DNA from 3 places in the Azospirillum fermentarium genome. Region 1 is predicted to be linked to each of the others. Evidence: predicted binding sites of a transcription regulator. Region 1 holds the regulator's gene; each other region holds the start of a gene.

Evidence for each region. Region 1 encodes LexA, which represses DNA repair genes until DNA is damaged. Its sites were predicted from a motif close to ATGTTCTANTTTGGTTC; they were not measured.
Region 2: a site for LexA is predicted at 2,475-2,491, ahead of recA (recombinase RecA). Genes of this name have one in related genera too.
Region 3: a site for LexA is predicted at 1,981-1,997, ahead of uvrA (excinuclease ABC subunit UvrA). Genes of this name have one in related genera too.

The regions. Positions count from the first base shown of each region.
Region 1 is NZ_JAOQNH010000002.1:290,250-296,021, reverse strand. Features, by position in the region: gene M2352_RS16295 (DMT family transporter) at 1-347, opposite strand, end outside; gene M2352_RS16290 (EamA family transporter) at 540-1,439, shown strand; gene M2352_RS16285 (homoserine O-succinyltransferase) at 1,477-2,400, opposite strand; SAM-I-IV-variant riboswitch at 2,442-2,550, opposite strand; gene lexA (transcriptional repressor LexA) at 2,749-3,456, opposite strand; gene M2352_RS16275 (molybdopterin molybdotransferase MoeA) at 3,565-4,797, opposite strand; gene moaC (cyclic pyranopterin monophosphate synthase MoaC) at 4,779-5,258, opposite strand; partial or broken gene M2352_RS16265 (GNAT family N-acetyltransferase) at 5,322-5,711, opposite strand.
Region 2 is NZ_JAOQNH010000001.1:1,065,933-1,071,704, reverse strand. Features, by position in the region: gene M2352_RS05010 (methyl-accepting chemotaxis protein) at 1-1,733, opposite strand, end outside; gene M2352_RS05005 (class I SAM-dependent methyltransferase) at 1,853-2,353, opposite strand; gene recA (recombinase RecA) at 2,551-3,630, shown strand; gene M2352_RS04995 (sensor histidine kinase) at 3,850-5,772, opposite strand, start outside.
Region 3 is NZ_JAOQNH010000001.1:2,949,428-2,955,199, reverse strand. Features, by position in the region: gene uvrA (excinuclease ABC subunit UvrA) at 1-1,884, opposite strand, end outside; gene M2352_RS13825 (single-stranded DNA-binding protein) at 2,166-2,726, shown strand; gene M2352_RS13820 (metallophosphoesterase) at 3,016-4,578, shown strand; gene M2352_RS13815 (TolC family protein) at 4,715-5,772, shown strand, end outside.

The DNA of each region.
Region 1 (5,772 bases):
GCCATGTAGATGGTCATCACGTCGGCCAGCGGCAGCGACCGCACCGCCCAATAGAAGCACGCGATTTCCGTCGTGACGCAGCCCACCCGCAAAAGATGCAGCGGCAGCCGCCGCACGGCGAACACCCGCCCCACCCCGTCGCGCAGGATCAGCGGCAGCAGCAGCACCGCCCCGAACAGGCTGCGCACCGCCAGCAGCATCGCCACGGGATAGTCGGTGACCAGCCATTTGCCCAGGGCGTCGTTGATGGTGAACAGCGACATGCCCAGCAGCATCAAAAGGATGCCGGCACGGGCCGATGCGGCGGACGAGGACGCGGGCGACAGGCTGTTGGCGGGTGCGCTCATGATCTGACCCAAGGGGAAGCAGGGCCGAGAAGCTAAGCTCTGGCACCCCGTTCGAGCACCCCCCCAGCCCGCAGGGCCGTCCTGTGCCCATCGCATGGGCAGATTTCGGCCAATGGCTTGCAGTTCCGGCGCCCGGCGGCAAAGATCCGGGTCCACCTCCCCGTATAGCTTTTCAACGTCAAGGTGCTGCCGATGAGCCAGAGCGCCCGCGCCACCCCATCGTCCGTCCTGGTTCCGGTGCTGCTGGTGCTGGCCGCCATGGTGTCGCTGCAGACCGGCGCGTCGCTGGCCAAGGGACTGTTCCCCGTGGTCGGAACGCCGGGTACGGTAGCCCTGCGGCTTGGGCTGGGCGCCACGATCCTGTGCGTGGTGCTGCGGCCCTGGCGGCTGTTCGCCAACGGCGGGGTGCCGCGCGCCACCTTGCGGGCGGTGGCCGTCTATGGTGCGTCGCTGGGGGTGATGAACCTCACCTTCTATCTGTCGTTGCGCACGGTGCCGCTGGGCATTTCGGTGGCGCTGGAATTCGTCGGCCCGCTGGCGGTGGCGCTGGCCGGTGCGCGGCGCATGCTGGATGTGCTGTGGGTGGTGCTGGCGGTGGCCGGGCTGCTGCTGCTGCTGCCGCTGGACGGGCTCGAATCGGGGGTGGACCCGGTGGGCGCGGGCTATGCCCTGACCGCCGGCCTGTTCTGGGCCGTCTATATCCTGTTCGGGAAAAAGGCCGGCACCGATCTCGGCACGCGGGGCAGCGCGCTGGGGGTGGCCCTGGCCGCCGTGCTGGTGGTGCCGGTGGGGGTGATCGACGCCGGTTCCGCCCTGCTGTCCCCGGCGGTGCTGCTGCCGGGGCTGGCGGTGGCGGTCCTGTCCACCGCCCTGCCCTACACGCTGGAGATCTCCGCCCTGTCGCGCCTGCCGTCGGCCACGTTCAGCACGCTGATGAGCGCGGAACCGGCCATCGCCGCCCTGTGCGGGCTGGTGCTGCTGGGGGAAAACCTCAGCCTGCTGCAATGGCTGGCCATCGCCGCGGTCATCGCCGCCTCCACCGGGGCGACGGCGACCATCCGGCCGGAACCTGCGGCACCGACACCGGATTGAGCCATCAACCGGTTCCGCCCCTCTCCTCCCCGACCGCTTACGCGGCCAGGCCGATGCTGTCCACGTTGAACGGCGTGGTCTGGTACATCTGGTTGATCCAGTTGCCGAACAGCAGGTGCGCGTGGCCGCGCCAGCTGTTGACCGGCCGGTGGGTGGGCTCGTCGCTGGGGAAGTAGTGTTTCGGCACCGGCATCTCCATGCCCGCCGCCCGGTCCCGGTTGTATTCGTCGGCCAGCGTGGTGGTGTCGTATTCCAGGTGGTTGAACATGTGCAGCATGCGGTGCGCCGGATCGTCGAGCAGGCACAGCCCCGTCTCGTCGCTTTCGGCCAGCACCGTCAGCCCGGCGTTGGACGGGAGATCCCGCCGCCGCACCTCGGTCCAGCGGGACACCGGGATGGGGAAATCGTCGGAGAAGCCGCGCAGGAACGGCGAGGCCGGAACCAGGCTGCGGTGACGGAAGATGCCCGCCGCCTTGGCCGGCAGTTCATGCTTGGGCACGCCGTAGAAATGATGCACCGCCGCCTGTGCCGCCCAGCAGATGGTGAAGCAGTGATGCACATGGGTCTGGGTCCAGTCGAAGATGCGCCGCAACTCGTCCCAATAGGTCACGGATTCGAACGGGAACCGTTCCACCGGGGCGCCGGTGATGATGAAGCCGTCGAACCGTTCGGCCCGCACGTCGTCCCATGGGCGGTAGAACGACGCCATATGATCGGCGGGTGTGTGGCGGGCCACGTGGTTGGTGATGCGCACCAGCGACAATTCCACCTGCAGCGGCGTGGCACCGATCAGCCGGGCAAGCTGGGTTTCCGTGCTGATCTTGTTGGGCATCAGGTTCAAAAGCCCGATCCGCAGCGGGCGGATGTCCTGCCGCACGGCGTCGGCTTCACGCATGACCATCACGCCCTCGGCTTCCAGGGTGCGGCGGGCGGGCAGATTGTCGGGGATCTTGATCGGCATGGGTCCGTCGGTCCTGTTCTGGCGGGTCCGACGTCGTGTGGCTTTGTCCGTTTGGTTGCCGGCTTGGGCCACATCCTCCCGAATGGAAGCGCCACCTTGCCCGGAACGGCAGGTTGGCGTTGGGCGTCGGCCCAACTCTTGATGCGGGACGGATCTTAGCGGGGCCTCAGCACTTTGGCAATGGCAGGAAATGCCGCAGTGGCGCCGGGTAAAACCCTATTTTTCTTCAGGAAAACCGTTTCTTTTCGCCATGGCGAACCAAGGCGGCACCATGGGTGATTTCGCGCACCGGCAACGGAAATCACCCGCAACAACACATCGTCTTTATGGGAAAGCTCCGCTGCCCGCTCAATACCGCCGGATCAGCCCGGCCAGCCGGCCCTGCACCCGCACGCGGTCGGCACCGAAGATGCGCGTTTCATAGGCCGTGTTGGCCGGCTCCAGGGCGATGGTGTTGCCCTTGCGGCGCAGACGCTTCAGCGTCACTTCGTTGTCATCCACCAGGGCGACGACGATGACGCCGTTTTCCGCGGCATCGCACCGCTGGATGATGACGGTATCGCCGTCCAGAATGCCGGCGTCGATCATGGAATCACCGGCCACCTCCAGCGCGTAGTGATCGCCGGGGGAGAGCATGGCGGTGGGTACGTCGATGAAATTGCTGGTGTCCCGCAACGCCTCGATCGGAGTGCCCGCGGCGATGCGGCCATAGAGCGGCAGAGACAGCGCCTCCCCCGCCCCGTCGGTGGCGCGGCCCATCAGGGCGTTGGCGAAATCGCCCTTGATGACGTTGGGCTGGAACCGGCTGCGCCCGGCCTTGGCGGCGGCGCCGTTCTCCATCCCTTCGGGCAGACGCAGCACCTCCAGCGCGCGGGCGCGGTGGGGCAGGCGGCGGATGAAACCACGTTCCTCAAGCCCGGTGATGAGCCGATGGATGCCGGATTTGGATTTGAGATTGAGCGCGTCCTTCATCTCGTCGAAGGAAGGCGACACCCCGCCCTGGCCCAGCCGCTCATGAATGAAAAGCAGCAATTCGTGCTGTTTGCGCGTGAGCATTGTCGCCTCCGGCCCCGAAAACTGGAACAAACCACACACATATGTTCTAGTTTGGTTCCGCATCCCCGTCAAGCCGGAAGCGTATCTCCCGCGCAAAATTTACGGCTGTCAGAGTCCCACGGCCCCACCCGTCAGGGGCAGCACCGCCACCCGTTCCCCCGCCGCAGCGGCGGGGACAAAGGGCTCCCGCACAATCAGCCCGTCGGCGCGGGCCAGCCGGGACATCATGGCGCTGTCCTGCCGGGAAAAGGGCGTCGCCACCCACCCCGCGTCATCGCCGCGCGTCAGGGTGGCGCGCACGAAATCCGCCCGCTCGCCGCACGGCGGCAGGGAAGCCCCCAGCGTGGCCGGCACCGTGCCGTCATCCCCCGGCGCCATGCCCTGCAACGCCCGCAGGATGGGCCGCAGGAACACCACCGCCGCCACCGCCGCCGACACCGGGTTGCCGGGCAGGCCCAGAAACCGCTGCCCCCCGCCGGCGCCGAACAGCACGCCCTTGCCGGGGCGCATGGCGACACTATCCACCGTCAGATCCCGGCCCAGCACGGCGCGCACGTGGTCGTGGTCGCCCTGGGCCGCCCCGCCGGCGGTGACCAGCAGGTCGGCTCCGGCGCCGCCTGCGGCCAGTTCGGCCAGTGCGCCGGGCGTATCGGCGGCCACCCCCAGATTGTGGGCCACCCCGCCCTCCACCGTCACCAGCGCGCACAGGGCGATGGCGTTGGAACTGACGATCTGCCCCGGCTCCAGCGGTTCGCCGGGCAGGCGGATCTCGTCGCCGGTCGCCAGCACCGCCACCCGCGGGCGGCGGTGGACGCGCACCCACGCGGCGTTCGCCCCGGCGGCCAGCGCCACGTCGCGGGCGGTCAGCCGGCGCCCGGCGGGGATCAGCACGTCGCCGGCGGTGAAATCCAGCCCGGCGGGGCGGATGAAGCGGCCCGGACGCGGTGCCACCGGGATGCGCACCCTGCCACCCTCCGCCGTCACGTCCTCCTGCATCACCACCGCGTCGGCGCCGTCGGGAATGGCGGCTCCGGTGAAGATCCGCACCGCCTGCCCCGGCCCCACTTGCCCGGCAAAGGGATGACCGGCGGCGGATTCGCCAATGCGGGTCAGCATGACCGGCGCGTCCGCCAGCGCCCCCGCCAGATCGGCGGCGCGCACCGCCCACCCGTCCATGGCGGCGTTGGCGAACGGCGGCTGGGTCAGCCGCGCCGCCACCGGCTCGGCCAGCACCCGGCCCAGCGCCTCGGTCACGAACACCGTCTCCGCCGGCAGCGGCGCACACGCCGACAGGATGCGGGCCAGCGCCTCGGCCACCGGGATCATGACGCCGCCACCCATTCGCCGCTCTTGCCGCCGGCCTTGTGCACCAGCCGGATGTCGGTCAGCACCATGCCGCGGTCCACCGCCTTGCACATGTCATAGACGGTCAGCGCGGCGACCGAGACGGCGGTCAGCGCCTCCATCTCCACGCCCGTGCGGCCCTTCAGCTTGCAGGTGGCGGTGATGTCCACGGCGTTGCGGTCGGGATCCAGCGTCAGATCGACCGTCACCCCCGTCAGCGCCAGCGGATGACACAGCGGGATCAGGTCCGGCGTGCGCTTGGCCCCCATGATGCCGGCCAAACGCGCCACCGACAGCACGTCGCCCTTCTTCACCCCGCCCTCGTGGATCAGACGCAGGGTGGCGGGCTGCATGATGACGCTGCCGCGGGCGGTGGCGGTGCGTTCGGTTTCCGTCTTTTCCGACACGTCCACCATCAGGGCGCGCCCCTCGGTGTCGAAGTGGCTGAAGCCCGTCAGGCTCTTTTCCAGAAACACCGAGCGCTCCAGCGGCGGGTAATCGGCGAAGGGGCCACGCTCGTGGAACCCGGCTGCGCGGTAGAGGGCCAGCGCCTCCGGCTGCTTCACCCCGGTTTCCAGCATCAGCCGGGGGAGATTGAGGCCGCGCGCCTCACCCTCCAGCCGTTCCAGCAGGCGGCGGCCCACGCCGGTGCCGCGGGCGGGCGGGTCCACGAACATGCGCTTGACCTCGCCATACCCGTCGGCGTCGATGCGCAGGGCGGCACAGCCCACCGCCACACCGTTGGCCAGAGCCAGGAAGAAACGCATGTCCGGCGCGGCCAGGCGGTCCACGTCCAACAGATAGTTCTCGGACGGGTCATAGGTGGCGTTCAGCGCCTCGTCCAGCGCCGTTATCAGCCGCCGGGCATCGGGGGAGCGGGGGTCGGCGGCCTCGATCACCAAATGCGCCATGGCGAAGGTCTCCTCAGTCGAACACGGTCGGGGGCGCTGCCCCCGATACCCCGGGCCAGGG
Region 2 (5,772 bases), on a different contig from region 1:
CCCAGCCCGTCGATGGCCGATCCGATGCCGCGGATGGCGGCAACGGCGTCGGCGCTGGTCTGCTGGATGCCGGCGATCTGGCGGGCGATGTCCTCGGTGGCGTGGGCGGTCTGGGATGCCAGGTTCTTCACCTCCGACGCCACCACGGCGAATCCCTTGCCGGCCTCTCCGGCCCGCGCCGCTTCGATGGTGGCGTTGAGCGCCAGCAGGTTGGTTTGCGAGGCGATGTCGCCGATCAGCTTCAGCACGTCGCCGATGCGGGCGGCGGCCCCGGACATGCCGTCAACGGTGGAGTCGGTGCGCCGCACCTCCGCCACCGCCGCCTGGACCATGGACAGGGAATGGCCGATTCGCTCGTTGATGGCGCCGATGGCGTCCTGCAGCGCGTCCGCCGCCCCGGCCACGGCGGCGACATCGCTGCTGGCCTCCTGGGATGCGGCGGCGACGGCGGCGGCGCGGTGGCCGGTCTGTTCGGCGATGCCGGTCAGGGTCTGGGCGCTGGCCCGCATCTGGGTGGCACCCGCCGACACGCTGTTGGCCACCGCCCCCACCGTTTCCTCAAGCTGCCCGGCCAGGGATTCCAGCAGGCGGTGCTTTTCCTGGTCGGCCTGCCGCTGGCGGCGTTCCTGTTCGGCGTGGAGTTCGCCGATCTCCAGGGCGTGATGGCGGAACACCTCCACCGCGCGGGCCATGGCGCCGATCTCGTCGGTGCGGGCCAGACCGGGCACGGTGATGTCGGTGCGCCCGCCGGCCAGCGTCTTCATGGTGCGGGTCAGAGCCAACAGCGCCGAGGTCAGCGCCCCGCTGGTCAGCAGCGCCACCGCCGCCGCCAGCGCCATGGCCGCCGCCCCGATCAGCAGGGACAGGTTGCGCGCCTCGGCCAGTGCGGCCACGAAATAGCCGCGGTCGAGCGCCAGCATCATCACGCCGATGGCCTCCCCCCGGTAATCGGTGACGGGGGCCAGCAGGGCGGCCATGTCGGTGGACCCGGCGCGCAGTTCCCACACCGGCGACGGCTGACGCAGGGCGGCGGAGAGCGCCCCGTCATCCACCGCCGGCAGGGCGGCGAAGGTGCTGGCGAAGGGGGCGAATCCACCCTCGGGCTTCTTCAGCACAAAGGCCACGTCCGCCGACGTGGCCTTCTTGAAGGCGTCGAAGAAGCTCTGGTCGAACGACAGGCCGAATTCCACCGAGCCCAGGGCGGCGCCGTCCTTGGTCACCGGCACCACGCCGCGGATGCCCAGCCCCTCCACCCCCGATTCCAGGCCCGAGACCGGGCGGCGGGTGCGGTTGACCTCCACCACCGTGGCGCGGAATCCGCTGAGGTCGTCGCCGAACTTCTCCGGCTTGTGCACCCGCAGGAACGAGGTGGCGGGGGGCAGGTGGAACTGGTACTGCCGCACCCCGTACTGCGCCTTCAGCGCCGCGAAGCCCGGCACCAGCATGGCCGCCAGCCCGTCGCGGTCGCGGGCGGCGAAACGGTCCTGCACCGCCCCGTTCAGCGCCACCGCCTGGGCCAGCGACACCGCCCGCTGCGCTTCCTGCGCCAGCGTGCCGTCGAGATGGCGGCGCAGGGTGCTGAGTTCGCGGTCCGCCGCCTGGGTCACCATGGCCCCGGCCAGCCACAGGTTGCTGACCGTGGTCGCCGCCACCGCCAGCGCCACGCAGAACAGCGATGCCAGCAGGATGCGGGACCGGATCGACAGGGTACGGGCCGGCAGGACGGGGGGCATGGTCACTCCCTTCGGTGGTTTTTGCCTACATAGAAAACCCCATGCTAAATCAGGTTTTGTTTATATTTTGTGAAACTGATGCACCCGCGCCCGTCAGGGGCGGACGATCCCCTGCCCCGTCAGGGGCGGACGATCCAGGCGTAGCAGCGCCACGCCGGCCCCGACCCCGGCGGCTCCACCGGCTGCCAGCCGGCGCAGGCCAGCGGGCGGTCCGACACCACCACCCCGCCCGGCTGCATCAGCGCGTCGATCATGGGCGCCAGCCACGCCGCCTGCTCGCGGTCGTGGATCTGGTCGGGGCTGCCGAAATCGGCGTGCGCCAGCCGTGCCGCGCCCCCCAGCGTGCCGCGCACCGCCGCCAGCGTCTCGCGGAAGTCGCCCAGGAAGCGGCGCTCGGGCGGCGGCTCGCACCCCGGCGGCACCCGCAGCCCATCGTCGAAGGCGTACACCGCATCCACCCCCAGCCGGGCGCGGAGATAGTCGTAGGTGCGGCCCTTGCCCAGCCCGATTTCCAGCACCGGGCCGGTGCGCCCCTGCACCTGTTCCACCGCCCAGTTCAGCGCGTCGCGCTGGGCGGTCAGCCGCGCGATCATGCGGTCGAGCAGCGTCGTTCCGGTCATCTCTCGTTCTCCCCCGCCGGTTGCAGGCGGCGATCCTGGCAGGGTTGCCCGCCGAACGCCAGGGGGAAGGAAACGCAAAGGGGTTAGCGGAACGTTCCGTGAAATTAGCCCTTGCGCATGAGAACAAAAAGAGTACGATGACGGCCGTTGCAGATACGGAAGCCGTGTGATCTAACTACTGGGAAGGGAATTCAGGCATGATGTCCCCGCAGCTCCGTTTGGTGGAAAAGGACCCCATGGACAAGCAGAAGGCTCTGGACGCCGCCCTCAGCCAGATCGAACGCGCTTTCGGCAAGGGTTCGATCATGAAGCTCGGCGCGCGCGAAAATCTGGTGGAGACGGAGGTGATTTCCACCGGCTCCCTGGGTCTGGACATCGCGCTGGGCATCGGCGGCCTGCCCCGTGGCCGCATCATCGAAATCTACGGGCCGGAAAGCTCGGGCAAGACCACGCTGGCCCTCCACGCCATCGCCCAGGCCCAGAAGAACGGCGGCACCTGCGCCTTCATTGACGCCGAACACGCGCTCGACCCCACCTACGCCCGCAAGCTGGGCGTCAATGTGGACGAGCTGCTGATCTCCCAGCCCGACGCCGGCGAACAGGCGCTGGAAATCGCCGACACCCTGGTGCGCTCCGGCGCCATCGACGTGTTGGTGGTGGACTCGGTGGCAGCCCTGGTGCCGCGCGCCGAACTGGAAGGCGAAATGGGCGACAGCCACGTCGGCCTGCACGCCCGCCTGATGAGCCAGGCCCTGCGCAAGCTGACCGGCTCCATCGCCAAGTCGCGCTGCCTGGTGATCTTCATCAACCAGATCCGCCTGAAGATCGGCGTGATGTTCGGCAACCCCGAAACCACCACCGGCGGCAACGCGCTGAAGTTCTATGCCTCGGTGCGCCTGGATATCCGCCGCATCGGCGCCATCAAGGACCGTGACACCGTGGTCGGCAACCAGACCCGCGTGAAGGTGGTCAAGAACAAGCTGGCCCCGCCCTTCCGCGTGGTCGAGTTCGACATCATGTACGGCGAGGGCGTGTCGAAGGTGGGCGAGCTGCTCGACCTCGGCATCCAGGCCGGGGTGGTGGAAAAGTCGGGCGCGTGGTTCTCCTACGACGGCACCCGCATCGGCCAGGGGCGCGAGAACGCCAAGACCTTCCTGCGCAACAACCCCGACGCCGCCAAGAGCATCGAGGACCGCATCCGCGCCAACGCCGGGCTGGTGGCCGACGCCATGATGGGCACGCCGGAAGCCGATGGGGATGCGGCTGCGCCGGAATAAGCGCGGGCAACCATGGCAAAGACGAACGGCGGCCTTCGGGCCGCCGTTTTCATGTCGGGGTCGGGGCTCTGCCCCGACGCCCCCGGCAAGGGCGGGAGTCCTTGCATCCCGTTTCATTAGAGTCCTTCAGGTGCTTATTGAAGCACCTGAAGGACTCTAAGCTTTTGGTTTTCCCGTGTGATTCACGCTTCAAACGATTCCGTTTGAACCGATCACACTCTAAGAGCTGGGCAGGGCGCGCAGTTCGGTGACCTTCAGCGCCTGCTGGGCGGTCAGGCTGCGGGAATCCAGCTCGGCATCGTCCGTGCGGTGGACGGCGGGCAGGGACAGGGTGATGCGGGTGCCGGCGCCGGGGGCGCTGGCCACCTCCACCGTGCCGTGGAGCAGGGCCGCGGTGTAGCCGGTCAGGGTCAGCCCCAGACCGGCGCCGGGAACCTTGCCGCCGTCGGGGTTGCTGCCCTGGACGAAGGGCTGGAAGAAGCGGTGCGCCTGCGACGGGGCGAAGCCGGGACCGGTGTCGGTGACCACGAAGCGGATCCACGCCCGCCCGTCCTTCTCCACCCGCTGGGCCGACAGGGTGACCGTGCCGTTGCGTGTGAACTTGCAGCCGTTGTCCAGCAGGGCCAGCAACGCCTGCCGCACCTTGGCGAAATCGGAATGCATGGCCCCCAGCCCGGCGGGCAGCGGGGCGATGGTCACCCTGTTGCCGTGCAGGTCGGCGGCGGGCATCACCCGTTCGCGGCATTCGGTCAGCAGCCGCCCCACGTCGAAATCCTGCAGGCACAAGGTGGCGGTGCCGGCTTCGATCTTGGCGTAATCCAGGATCATCTCCACCAGCCCGACAAGCTGTTCGCCGGACCACTGGATCATCTCCACCTCGGTCACCAGATCGCTGGCGCCCTGGCGGTGCAGCGCCGTCATCAGCGACTGCGCCCCGTCCACGATGGCGGTCAGGGGGCCGTGAAGCTCGTGGCCCATATTGACCAGGAAATGGGTCTTGGCGGTGCTGTCGGCCTCGGCCCGGTCGCGGGCGGCGGCCAGGTCGCTGTGCGCGGCCTCCGCCTCCCGCCGCTGGCGTTCGGTCTCGGCGGTCGATGTCTGGAGGATCGACACCGCGCGGGCCATGGCGCCGATTTCGTCCCGCCGCTCCAGCGCGTCCGCCGGCAGCGTGGCCGTGGGGGCGCCGTCGCCCATGGCCAGTGCCGTCACCGCGCGCGCCATGCCATCCACCGGGCGGGCCACCGACCGGGCCACCAGCCACGCCGCCAGCAACCCCACCGCCAGAACAGCCCCGCCGGCCCACAGGGCCAGCGTCAGGAAACTGGAACTGGTGCCGTCCAGCGCGGTGCGCAGCCGTTCGGCCAGGGAGGCGTTGTGCCGGCGGATCTCGGCGGCGCGGGCGGCGATGGTTTCGGCGGCGGGGGTCAGGACGTCGCCGCGGAGTTTCTCCTCCTCCGCCACCACCCCTTCCAGCCGGTCGATGATCCCACCCAGGCTGCCCAGCATGGTTTCGACATCGTTGATCATCTGGCGGGTGCCGGCCACCCACAGATAGCGGTTCAGCTCCGCCAGCCGGGTGGTGGCCGCGTCCAGTTCCTCGCGCATCGCCTGGGCTTCGAGAGGATCGTGGCGTTCGCTGAAACGCACCGCGTGATCCTTGACCAGCAGAACGGAGATCGCGGCCTCCCCCACCAGGGTGGCGGAGTCGATGCCGCCGGAATCCTTCAGCTTGGCGAGGTTGTCGCGGGTCTGGATCACCAGCGGGTCGAGCACGCTGGACAGCAGTTCCGCCCGCTCCCGCCGCAGGGAGGACAGTTTCTCCACCCCTTCGGCGTAATGGGCGAGCGCCGCTTCCGCCTCCCCCACCGCCCGGCGGTCGCCGGGGTCGTCCAGAACCCCCTTCAGCGCGGACAGGGAGGCGGCCAGCGCGGCGCGGCTGGCGGCGACCTTCTGCGCCACCGCGTCGTTGCCGGCGGCGGCCATGGAGTCGCGCACGGCGGTTTGCAGGTCGCGGATGCCGATGTCCACATCCGCCGCCACCCGCGCCACATCGGCGGACGCCGAGAAGGCGCCCACGCCACGGGAAATACCGTAGAGGGACAACAGCCCAATGAGCGCCAGCGCCACAACCAGGGCAAAGGC
Region 3 (5,772 bases), on a different contig from region 1:
CGACACGTTCTGCAGGTTGTTGCCGCGGCAGCCGGTAATCTCCAGGAACTGGCCGGGATGGCCGGGCCGCCGCGCCTCGGGCACCGTGATGCCGCGGGTGCCGTTCAGGAAGGCGGCGGTGATGCTGGCGGGGTTCTGCTGCACCTCCGCCGGCGTGCCCTGGGCCACCACGCTGCCGCCGTGCTGGCCCGCACCCGGCCCCATGTCCACCAGATAATCGGCGGTGCGGATGGCGTCCTCGTCATGCTCCACCACGATGACGGTGTTGCCGAGATCACGCAGACGTTTCAGTGTCGCCAGCAGCCGGTCGTTGTCGCGCTGGTGCAGGCCGATGGACGGTTCGTCCAGCACATAGAGCACGCCGGTCAGCCCCGAGCCGATCTGGGAGGCCAGCCGGATGCGCTGGCTCTCGCCGCCCGACAGCGACCCGGACCCGCGGGCCAGCGTCAGATACTCCAGCCCGACCGCGTTGAGAAAGCCCAGCCGCTCGTTGATTTCCTTCAGGATGCGGTGGGCGATCTCCTGGTCCTTGGGGCGCAGGTGCCCGTTGAGGGTGGCGAACCAGTCGGCGGCGGCGCCGATGGACATCTCGGCGGTCTGGGAGATGTGCAGGCCGCGGATCTTGACCGCCAGCGCCTCCGGCTTCAGGCGCGCACCCTTGCAGGTCTCGCACGGCTGGGACGACTGGTATTTCGACAGCTCGTCGCGGGTCCAGTTGCTTTCGGTCTCGCGGTAGCGCCGTTCCAGATTGTTGACGATGCCTTCGAACGCCTTGTGGGTCTGGTAGTGCTTGAGGCCGTCGTCGTAGGTCATGGTGATGGGCTTGCCATCCGACCCGAACAGGATGGTTTTGCGCACCTCCTCGGGCAGATCCTGCCACGGCGTGTCCATGGACGCGCCGAAATGGCCGCAGATGCTGTGCAGCGTCTGGCCGTAATAGGGGGAGGAGGATCCGGCCCATGGGGCGACGGCCCCCTTGGCCAGCGTCAGCCGCTCGTCCGGGACCACCAGCATGGGATCGAAATAGATCTTCGACCCCAGCCCGTCGCAGGTGGGGCAGGCGCCGAAGGGGTTGTTGAACGAGAACAGCCGCGGCTCGATCTCCGGGATGGTGAAGCCGGAGACGGGGCAGGCGAATTTCTGCGAGAACACCGTCTGTTCGCCGCTGTCGGCGTTCTCGACGAAGATGATGCCGTCGGCCAGCCCCAGCGCGGTTTCCAGCGAATCCGCCAGCCGGTTGCCCAGCCCCTCGCGCACCACGATGCGGTCCACCACCACGTCGATGTCGTGCTTCAGTTTCTTGTTCAGGGCGGGCACCGAGTCGATGTCGTGCAGGGTGCCATCGACCCGCACGCGCTGGAATCCGCGCTTGCGCAGATCCTGGATCTCCTTCTTGTACTCCCCCTTGCGCCCGCGGACGATGGGGGCCAGGAGGAGCAGGCGCGTGCCCTCATCCATCGCCATCACGCGGTCCACCATCTGCGACACCGTCTGGCTTTCGATGGGCAGGCCGGTGGCGGGGGAATAGGGAACGCCGACCCGCGCCCACAACAAGCGCATGTAGTCGTAGATCTCGGTCACCGTGCCGACGGTGGAACGGGGATTGCGCGAGGTTGTTTTCTGTTCGATGGAAATGGCCGGCGACAGCCCCTCGATGGATTCCACATCGGGTTTCTGCATCAGTTCGAGGAACTGGCGGGCATAGGCCGACAGGCTTTCCACGTACCGCCGCTGGCCCTCGGCATAGATGGTGTCGAAGGCCAGCGAGGATTTGCCCGACCCGCTGAGGCCCGTGATCACGATCAGCTTGTCGCGGGGCAGATCCACATCGACATTCTTCAGATTGTGTTCCCGCGCACCGCGGACGCTGAGGCATTTGGTCATGGGGTCTTCATCCGGTGGACGGTGGCCGGTGAACGGCGGGCCGATGAACGGTGGGCCGGAGGACGGCAAACGTCAGGATCGTTGCAATCGCACAGGGTGTTCCTCTATTGTTCTTACCAGCAGCCCGTGGGCTGCGCAAGCCCTAAACCGCCCGCCGCAGCGCCGGTTCCGGCGGGCGTCCACGGGCCGGTTGACGCCGGCCCCGCGGCGTTGTTTTTTCCCCACCAGACCAAGCAGGCGCCGCCCGAGCCGGGCGCCCGGATGAGAGGAGTAGGCAAGAGATGAACGTGTGGACCTTCAGCGGGCGTTTGGGGGCCGATGCGGAACTGCGCTCGGTCCAGAGCGGGGAAAAGGTTCTGGGCTTCCGGGTGGCGAACGACGTCGGCTTCGGCGACCGCAAGACGACCCAGTGGGTCGATTGCTCCATCTGGGGCCGCCGTGCGGAATCCCTGGCCCCGCACCTGACCAAGGGCAAGGCCGTGGTGGTGTCGGGCGAAGTCACGCTGCGCGAATTCGAAAAGCGCGACGGCACCCGCGGTGCCGGCCTGTCGGTGCGCGTGAACGAGATCGACTTCATGGGCGGCGGCCGTGACGGCGAAGGCGGCGGCGGCGGCGGCGGCGGCTACGGCGGTGGCGGGGGCGGCCAGGGCGGTGGTTATGGCGGCGGCGGTGGCGGCTATGGCGGTGGCCAGGGCGGTTACGGCGGCGGCGGCCAGGGTGGCGGCGGCTACGGTGGTGGCGGTGGCGGCCAGGGCGGCGGCTACGGCGGCGGTGGCGGTGGTCAGGGCGGCGGTGGCCGCGGCCCGGTCCACAACGACCTGGACGACGAAATTCCGTTCTGATCCGGTCATCGGGCCGTCAGGGTGATGAAGCGGGCGCCGGACACGTGGTTCGGCGCCCGTTTTCTTTGTTCGGCTGCCGGCCCCCGGTGCGGTGGTAATGAAAACAATCAATCTTCAATTCATCAAATCTGACAAAATGTGATCTTATTTGAGAACTTATTTATGTGATTGTCGGCGTTTGGTTGCAATTTTTACTGTGCCATGATTGGGCTTTGGCGAGTATCCGGGTGCGTTCTTTGCGTATCAACGAGGTTTTCGCCCGCCTTGTACCAAAAAATAAGAGGCCATCATGACCGGAACTCCCTCTCCTGCTTCCCTTGCTCCTCTGGTTACCTTCGGTGTGGTCGGCGATTACGGGTCGGGCGGCGTCGATGCCAACAACAGCACCACCAGCGTCGTCGCCATGGCCGCGGCGGGTGTGGCCACGGCCATGCAACAGTATGTTTCCCCCGCCATCCCATCGAATTTCGTGGTTTCGGTGGGGGATCAGGTCTATTGCCCGTGGAGCCAGGGCGATGAAAACGAGCCGGCGACGAGCACGGATTACATCAACGCCGTCGGCAAACTGTATGGTGGTTTCCTGTGTTACCCGTCGGTCAGTTACGACGTGGAGCAGTTGGCGCTCTCCCCCAATCCCTATACCCCGCCTGGCGTCACCCCATCGGAAACCATGCGTCTGTTCCCGGCGATCGGGGACCATGACTGGTGGAAGCAGAAATATCGGAAAACCGTTACCGCGCCGTCCCCCTCCCTCACCGAGTCCAAGACGCAGGAAGAATATCTGATGGAGGGAAACGACAACTATCAGATGAATTTTGCCGGATTGGAGCAGCCATTGAGTCCGGTGGACAAGGATGGCCCCTGCATCCGTTATTACTCCGTGTCCCAGGGCACCGTGCCCGCTGCCGATACCCCCCTCGTCCAGCTTTTCGCGCTCAGCAACGATAAGAACGAGGTGCTGCTGGGAACGCTGTCCACCACGGCGAGTTCTTCCGGCAACCTGGACGCGCCGCAAATCATGTGGTTTCAGAACGCGCTGAAAGCCTCCACGGCGGTGTGGAACATCGTGTTCATGCACCAGCCGCCGTATTCGTCGTCGCAGGACCATGGGCCGACAGCCTATTTCCAGCTTGTGGATCAGGTGGCGGCCAAGGCCGGGCAAACCGTCGATCTGGTGCTGGCCGGGCACGTCCACAGCTATGAAAGGCTGCAGATGGTGGGGGGCAGGACCGACCCGACCACCTACATCGTCAACGGGGCCGGCGGCACGCTGGAAAGCTTCGCGCCGTTCTACGACACCCCGGCGCCGTCGCCCCAGTCGATGGGGGTGATGCCGGGAAGCCAGATCCGGGCAACGGGCTTCTACGGCTTCCAGTGTGCCCTCGTCACCGAGCAGACACTGACGCTGGCCTTCTACGGCTCCCAAGATCCCGGCAATGCCGAGAAAAAGGCCGGCGGGGCCGTCTGGTCGGTGATCGACACCGTGATGATCGTCAAGGCGGGCACGGTTCTGAACACGGATCAGTTGACCGGCCTGACCGGGCTGGTGATTCAGGGCACCATGGACAATGGCGTGACGTCCGGCCTGACCATCGACACCGGCGGGCAGGATGCCACGGTGCCGGTGAACATCTGTGGGCCGGGGTCGCTGACGGTCACCGGCGGCGGCACCCTGACCATCACCGCGGCATCGGTGCCCGGCGGCGTGCCCACGGGCCATGGCGCCTCGGTCTTTTACGAAACCACCCAGACCGGCCCGTCCGGCCCGGTTTCCGTCACGGGCCAGACCACGCTGGTGCTGTACGGCACGGCCTATGCGCCCGCCGCCGGCGTGCCGGAGCCGGCGGCCTGACGCGGCTTTGGCGGTGCGGCCACTTTCGGTTTGACACACGCCTGCCGGTTGGGCTGCATTGGCGGCAGAACCGCCGCAGGGTTGCATCGTCCCCCCGGACAATGCCTCCTGGGCCGTATGGGTGGCCGGAACGCGCATGTGGGGACGATCGAGGGCCGGGGGCACACCCCCGTTCGGGGCGGCGGCGTGGTTCGCCGCCGTGCTGCTCGTGGCCGTCCCGGCGGCGGGGCAGGTGGGGCCGCTGCCGCGCTATGCCCAGCCGGCGGGGGCCACGGCGCCGGTGCCTCCCGCCGGGCCGGAGATCCGCCTGACGTTGCCGGAGGCGGTCTATCTCGGCCTGCGCCGCAACCGGGCGGTCAAGAGCGCCTACCTCCAGCGGGTGCTCGACAAATACGACCTGACGGTGGCGGAATCCCTGCTGTCGCCCAAGGGCGTGCTGATTGCCGGCATCACCGCCGACCGCACCGGGGCCGCGCGCACGGCGGACGCCACCGTGACGCCGGTGGTGCAGATGCTGACACCGCTCGGCACCTCCATCAGCTTCGCGTGGGATGCGGTGCAGACCGGGCGGCGGCAGAAGGGGGGCAACAGCCTGACCGGGCAATCGTCGCTGTCGCTGACGGTGATCCAGCCGCTGCTGCGCGGCGCCGGCCCCGACGTCACCCTGGCCCCGGTGCGCGAGGCGCGGCTGCGCGAACGCTACAACCAGCTTCGGCTGAAGGCGGCGGTGGCCGACACCGTGACCGCCATCGCCGGGGCCTATCACCGCTTCATCCAGGCCCGCCAGCAGATCGTGCTGGCCAAGGCCGCCCTGAAGCGTGCCCGCGAGCTTGAGGCGACCAACCGCGCCCTGATCGCCGCCGGGCGCATGGCCGACATCGACCTGGCCCAGGCGCAATCCAGCGTGTCGGTGCAGGAGCTGGGGGTGCTGCAGGCGGAAAACGCCTTCGATTCCGCGCGTCTGGCCCTGCTCAGCCTGCTGGCGCTGGACCTGCACACCCGCATCGTTCCCGCCGACACCCTGACCGCCCGGCCCGTGCGGGTGGAGGTGGAGACCGTGCGGGCGCTGGCCTTCGAAAACCGCCCCGACTATCTGGCGCAGATGGTCGCCATCGACAGTGCCCGCATCGGGCTGGACGTGGCGCGCAATCAGCAACTGTGGGATCTGTCGCTGGTGGTGGGCGTCAACGCGCC